2 regions of the Arthrobacter sp. UYCu712 genome follow, and region 2 is predicted to be linked to the other one. Evidence: riboswitches for the same ligand, from Rfam matches in the RefSeq annotation. Region 2 holds a riboswitch; the other holds the start of a gene.

Region 1 (3,398 bases), on a different contig from region 2:
GCCGCCCAGTCGAGCGTCGAATGGAACGAGCGCGGTGTGGTCACTGGCACCAACCTTTTCGCGCGATCGATCGGCAGCGCCATCGGCGTCGCCGTTTTCGGGGCGATAGCGAACGCGGTCTATTCCGGAACTCCGAACGGCGGCACGGATCCCCATACGATCGTGTCAGCCTCCGCCGCCGTGTTCCTGGCCGTAATGATCGGTGCCGTACTCACCGTCGTCGCCGTTATCGGGATGCCCGCCACAAGAAACGTCCAACACGTACGCGCCGCCGCGCGAGGGTAATCCGGAAGGGGTGCCAAGAAGCCCCGGGGGCGAGGCCAAATCCTGGCTTTTTTGGTCGGAACTCATCCCGCTGCTGGCAGACCAACGCCAGGTGATTGCCGTCGAGGAGGAGGGCCACGGCCGCACCCAGCCCACCAGCCGGCCACTCACCGCCGAGAACTCCGCCGGCGACGTCCTCGCTGTTTTGGACCAACTCAACGTGGAAACCGTGGACGTGCTGGGATTCAGTGCCGGCGGCCACACCGCCATCGCGCTGGGACTCGGGAGTCCCGCCGTCGTCCGCCGGCTCATCGCCGCCTCCACCTTTGCGAGCCGCGGCGCCGTGCCGGCCGAGTTCTGGGACGGAATGGCGAAGGCCACCCTCGATGACATGCCGGACACCTACAAGGACGCCGACCGCCGCCTCAACCCCGAACCCGGCCACCTGGGGCGGCTCTTCGAGCTGGACCGCCGGCGGATCCTGGACTTCCCCCGGATGGCCCGACGAAGAGCTCGGCACCATCACGGCCGCCACGCTGGTGGTGAGCGCCGACCGCGACGTTGTCGCCGCCGAGTATGCCGCGCGGATGGCAGGCGCCGTCCCGGGCGCCCGACTGCTGGTGGTCCCCGGCGGCCATGGTGACTACCTCGGCGAGCAGGCAGCCAGCGGCGGGTAGCTGACGACGGCGGGACCTCCCGCCGTCGTCCTTTGAGCACGCCTGATCAGCGAGGCGCCGCGGCAGGCTAGGGCAACCGCGACGGGCGCAACAGGGTCGCGTCGCCTGCGCGTCCGGGGTCGAGCGGCACGGGGCTGATCAGCACTGCCGGTCCGCGGTGCAGGATGCCGTCGGAAAGCACCTGGCAGCGCACGCCGCCCCGCCCGCGCATGGCTTTGTGGGCACCCGGGGCGAGCATCTCATCCATCCAGACGCAAGGATGGGCAGGCCGCCCGGCCTTGAGCCGCACGAGGTCACCGCGCGATTCCAGTGCGAAATTTTGCCCGAGCAGCGGCGCCAGGTGGGCTCCCCTGAGGACCACGTTGCGGCGCGTCAGGAGCGGGTCGAGGGGTACCGTGCCCAGTTCCGCGGCGATCTCCTCGAGAGCCTCGATCGCGAACACTGTCACTGCGGCATCCATGTGCGCTGCCTTGCCGAAGAACCGATCACCGACGATGCCCTTGCCGGCCACCAGCTCCACGTGCTCGGCATCGGTGGTAGGGACATCGGCCGCGCCTTCCCGGGCTCGCCCGAAGTAGGCGTGCGCCGGCGACACGAGCAGGTGCAGGACCTCCACGTCATACCTGTAGCTAGCCGTCATCCTCCAAAACTATCGTCCCGCGGTACTACCGCCTTATGAGACCCGCTGTTGCATCCCGCCAAAGCAGCAGGTAAAGTGTGAGCCGTGTCACCCATTTAGTGGCACGGCTTATGATCTGCGGCGGGAGAGTCCTGCCGGTACGTTCAGCAGGCGCCGTAGGAGCAAATCCTCCCCAGGAATCTCTCAGGCCCACGTACCGCCGCGGCAAGGCAACTCTGGAAAGCAGTCCGGGAAACCGGGCTCACCGACGGTGCAAGTGGCGCCCTGCTAACAGCAGGCAAAGCGGAAACTCTCAGGTCCAATACAGAGCGGGGAGGAACCCGAATCATCGTGACGCTTTGGCGCCACCTGAATTATGGAGTTCCTCAATGACGGTTCAATCGTCCCCGTCCACGTTCGCAGACCGCCACATCGGCGCGCGCCGCCAAACAGACATCGACACCATGCTCAAGGCCGTCGGCTACGACAGCCTTGACGGCCTCGTCGACAATGCGGTTCCCGATTCCATCCGCCAGGAAAAGCCGCTCAGCCTGGACAGCGGACTCAGCGAAGTCGAGGTACTGGCCGAGCTGCGCATGCTGGCCGCGAAGAACAAGACCGCGGTCCAGATGATCGGCCAGGGCTACTACGACACCATCACCCCGGCCGTCATCCGCCGGAACATCCTCGAAGCCCCCGCCTGGTACACCGCCTACACGCCCTACCAGCCGGAAATCTCACAGGGCCGGCTCGAGGCGCTGCTGAACTTTCAGACCATGGTCCAGGAACTCACAGCGCTCCCGGTAGCCAACGCGTCGCTCCTCGACGAGGCCACCGCCGTCGCCGAGGCCGTGCTCCTGATGCGCCGCGCCAACAAGAACAAGCCGGCCCAGCACGGCAAGACCGTCCTGGACGCCGACTGCCTGCCGCAGACAATCGCCATCGTGTTGGGCCGCGCCGAGGCCCTCGGCTTCGAGGTGGAGGTCGCGGACCTCTCCAAGGGACTGCCCGACGGCGACATCAGCGGTGTCGTGCTGCAGCAGCCGGGCGTTTCCGGCCGGGTGTGGGACCAGTCCGGCGTGATCGCAGAGGCCAAGGACCGGGGCGCACTGGTCACAGTGGCAGCCGACCTCCTGGCGCTCACCCTGATCACCCCTCCGGGCGAGCAGGGCGCGGACATCGCCGTCGGCTCGGCCCAGCGCTTCGGTGTCCCGCTGTTCTTCGGCGGCCCGCACGCCGCGTACATGGCGGTCCGGAGCGGCATGGAACGCACGCTCCCCGGCCGCATTGTCGGCGTCTCCAAGGACAACGCCGGCGTCCCCGCCTACCGCCTGGCCCTCCAGACCCGCGAGCAGCACATCCGCCGCGAGAAGGCCACGTCCAACATCTGCACCGCGCAGGCACTGCTGGCCATCGTCTCCTCGTTCTACGCCGTCTACCACGGCCCCGACGGACTGAAGGCTATCGCCGAGACCGTCCACAACAACGCCCGCACCCTCGCCACCACGCTGAAGATCGCGGGCCGGGAACTGGTGAGCGACTCCTTCTTCGACACCGTTACGGTCCGTGTGCCCGGCAAAGCCCACAAGGTCATCACCGCCGCCGAAGCCCGGGGCATCAACCTGCGCCTCATCGATACGGACACAGTTGGCGTGTCAGTCGATGAGACGACGACGGCGGAGGTCATCTCCGCGGTCGTCGTCGCCTTCGGTGCCGGTCCAGTTGTGGAGGCCAAGGGTTTCGAGCTGCCCGAGAGGGTGCTGCGCACCTCCGAATTCCTGCAGCACCCGGTCTTCAATACCCACCGCTCCGAGACCCAGCTGCTGCGCTACATCCGC
Region 2 (3,398 bases):
GCGCAGCAGGGCACGCTGCCTGCGGATGAAGACGTAGCCCATGAGCAGGCCGAAACCGATGGCCGCCAGCGGCGCCACGGCAACGCCGTGAGTAGCCAGGTCCTTGATGCCGTAGACCACCGGGACCATGACCAGCAGGGACAGGACAATGCTGGGCACGTCCACCCGGCCGGGATTCGGGTCCCGTGATTCCGGGATCAGCACGGGACCGAGCGCGAGTAGCGGCAGGATGATCGGCACGGCAACCAGCAGGATGGCGCCCCACCAGAAGTGCTCCACGAGCCAGCCGCCGAAGATCGGGCCCAGGGCGGCGCCGCCGGAGAAGCCCGCGGCCCAGATGGCCACGGCGAGCCGCCGCCGGTTCGGTTCGGGGAAAATGTTGCGGATCAGGGACAGCGTGGACGGCATCAGCATGGCCCCGAAAAATCCCAGCCCGGCCCGTCCGGCGATCAGCCATTCGGCGCTGGGCGCGAAGGCGGTGACGGCCGAGACAGCCGCGAAGCCCGTGCTGCCGATGAAAAGAAGCCGGCGGCGGCCGATCCTGTCGCCCAGGCTGCCCATAGCCACCAGCAGCCCGGCGAGCACCAGGGGATAGGCATCGACAATCCACAGCAGCTCGACTCCCGAGGCGTCGAGGCCGCGGGCGATCGCCGGCAGCGCAAAAGTGAGCGCCGTGTTGTCCACCGCGACCAGCAATACGGGGAACATCAGCAGGGACAGTGCCAGCCAGTCGCGCCACGCCGCCCGCGGGGCGGATGCCGGCGTTGTGCTGGTGGCTGCAGGAATCGATGTAGTCCTCATAACTGATAACTATACCGTCCAGACGGTACAGTTAAGAAATTCCGGGCAGGGCAGGCATGATGGGATCCATGCCCAGAAAACCCGTCGCCCGCGAAGCCGTCCTTGACGCCTTCGAATCCCTGCTGATCGAAGAGGGTGAACGGGCGGCAACGGTGGACGCCGTGGCCCGGCTGGCCGGAGTCTCCAAAGGCGGGCTGCTCTACCATTTCCCGAACAAGGAAGCCATGGTCTCCGTGCTGCTGGAACGGCTCGACCGGCTCCTCGGCGAGGACCTCGGGAGGATGGCCGCCGCTCCGGAAGGGGCTGCCGCATACTTCATCAAATCCTCGGTCTGGGCCGACACCCCGATGGACCGCGTCTTCGTCGCAGCCACCCGGCTGGCCGAAGTGGCCCACGAGGAAACCCTGCAGCGGATAGCCGCCGCCCAGGCGGGCTGGCTGGAACTGCTCGCCGCCGACGTCGGGCCGGGCATGGCCAAGGCGGTCCTCTACATGGGCGACGGGCTCTACTTCAACGCGATGCTGGCCCGCGGGCCGGGCGGACCGCTCCCGCAGGTCGGCGGGGATGTCGCGAGCCTGCTGGCCGCCGTCGAACGGCTGCGTGGCTGAGCCGGACACCGGGCAACTCCGGTCCGCCGAGGTCGCCGGAAACGCGCGAGGTCGCCGGAATTTTCCGGCGACCTCGCAGCCTTCCCGCGATTTCGCGTCCGGCCGGGGTCCTGGCGCCGTCATGGTTTGCGGTGCGGGGCCGGGCGTAGGACAATGGAAGCTGTGACTGCGGTCACGAGCAATTGAATATGCCATTGATCTGCGGCGGGAGAGTCCTGCAAGTAGGTACAAGCAGGCGCCGTAGGAGCAAACCCTCCCCAGGAATCTCTCAGGCCCATGTACCGCCGCGGCAAGGCAACTCTGGAAAGTAGCAGGCTGTCATCTGACATGCTGAGCTCACCGACGGTGCAAGCCGAGCCATGCGAAAGCACGGGTCCGCGGAAACTCTCAGGTCCAATACAGAGCGGGGAGGAACCCGAATCAATGCGGCGTACCCTGCCGCCTTAGTTATGGAGTTCCTTGTGACTGTTACCTCAGCCTCCACGTCCTTCGTTGACCGGCACATCGGCGCCCGCCGCCAGTCCGACGTCGACGCCATGCTGAAGGCTGTCGGCTACGACACCGTCGACGCGCTCGTAGACACCGCCGTCCCGAAGGACATCCGGCAGGACTCCGACCTCGCGCTCGGCGCAGCCCTGAGCGAAGTGGAAGTCCTCGCCGAACTGCGCAGGATTGCCGGGAAGAACAAGACGGCCGTCCAGATGATCGGGCAGGGTTACTCCGACACCCTCACCCCCGCGGTCATCCGCCGCAATATCCTTGAGGCCCCGGCCTGGTACACGGCCTACACGCCGTACCAGCCAGAAATCTCGCAGGGCCGGCTTGAGGCGCTGCTGAACTTCCAGACCATGGTCCAGGACCTCGTCGGGCTCCCCATCGCCAACGCCTCGCTGCTCGACGAAGCCACCGCCGTCGCCGAGGCCGTCCTGATGATGCGCCGCGCCAACAAGAACAAGACGGCCCACGACGGCAAGACCGTGCTGGACGCCGACTGCCTCCCGCAGACCATCGCGATCGTCAAGGGCCGCGCCGAGGCGCTCGGGTTCGAGGTCGAGGTCGCCGACCTCTCCAAGGGACTGCCCGACGGCGTCATCAACGGCGTCGTCCTGCAGCAGCCCGGCGTCTCAGGCCGCGTGTTCGACCACGCCGCCGTCATCGCCGACGCCAAGGAACGCGGCGCCCTCGTCACCGTCGCCGCGGACCTGCTGTCCCTCACCCTGATCACCTCCCCGGGCGAGCAGGGCGCGGACATCGCCGTCGGCTCGGCCCAGCGCTTCGGTGTTCCGCTGTTCTTCGGCGGCCCGCACGCCGCCTACATGGCAGTCCAGAAGGGCCTGGAGCGGTCCATGCCCGGCCGCCTCGTGGGCGTGTCCAAGGACAACGCCGGCGTCCCGGCCTACCGGCTGGCGCTGCAGACCCGCGAACAGCACATCCGCCGCGAGAAGGCCACGTCCAACATCTGCACCGCGCAGGCGCTGCTGGCCATCGTCGCCTCCTTCTACGCCGTCTACCACGGCCCGGACGGCCTCAAAGCAATCGCCGAGACCACGCACGGCCACGCCCGGACCATCGCCGCCTGGCTGAAGGCCGCCGGCCTGGACGTGCTGCACACGAGCTTCTTCGACACCGTCACCGTTTCGGTCCCCGGCAAGGCGGAACAGATCGTCGCCGCCGCCGAGGCCAAGGGCATCAACCTGCGCGGCATCGACGCGGACACCGTCGGCATCTCCGCGGATGAAGCCACGACGGCGGCCATCGTCGCCGACGTCGTTGCCGCGTTCGGCGCGACCGGCACCCACGCAGCATCCGGCGATGGCTCCGCTTTCGGCCTGGATCACGCCGTCCAGCGGACCTCCGACTACCTCCAGCACCCGGTCTTCAACACCCACCGTTCCGAGACCCAGCTGCTGCGCTACATCCGCCGGCTCTCGGACCGCGACCTGGCTTTGGACCGCACCATGATCCCGCTGGGGTCCTGCACCATGAAGC

Evidence for each region. Region 2 has a riboswitch for glycine ahead of gcvP (aminomethyl-transferring glycine dehydrogenase). Riboswitches for the same ligand answer to the same signal wherever they lie in the genome.
Region 1: it holds a riboswitch for glycine, as region 2 does, so the genes downstream of both, gcvP (aminomethyl-transferring glycine dehydrogenase) here and gcvP (aminomethyl-transferring glycine dehydrogenase) in region 2, are expected to answer to the same signal.

What each region holds. Positions count from the first base shown of each region.
Region 1 covers NZ_JBEPOZ010000024.1:4,765-8,162, reverse strand. The annotation lists gene ABIB51_RS18615 (MFS transporter) at 1-285, shown strand, start outside; gene ABIB51_RS18610 (alpha/beta fold hydrolase) at 296-907, shown strand; gene ABIB51_RS18605 (MOSC domain-containing protein) at 1,009-1,581, opposite strand; glycine riboswitch at 1,693-1,790, shown strand; glycine riboswitch at 1,792-1,898, shown strand; gene gcvP (aminomethyl-transferring glycine dehydrogenase) at 1,950-3,398, shown strand, end outside.
Region 2 covers NZ_JBEPOZ010000007.1:50,797-54,194, forward strand. The annotation lists gene ABIB51_RS09095 (MFS transporter) at 1-801, opposite strand, end outside; gene ABIB51_RS09100 (TetR/AcrR family transcriptional regulator) at 870-1,409, shown strand; glycine riboswitch at 1,605-1,703, shown strand; glycine riboswitch at 1,705-1,821, shown strand; gene gcvP (aminomethyl-transferring glycine dehydrogenase) at 1,871-3,398, shown strand, end outside.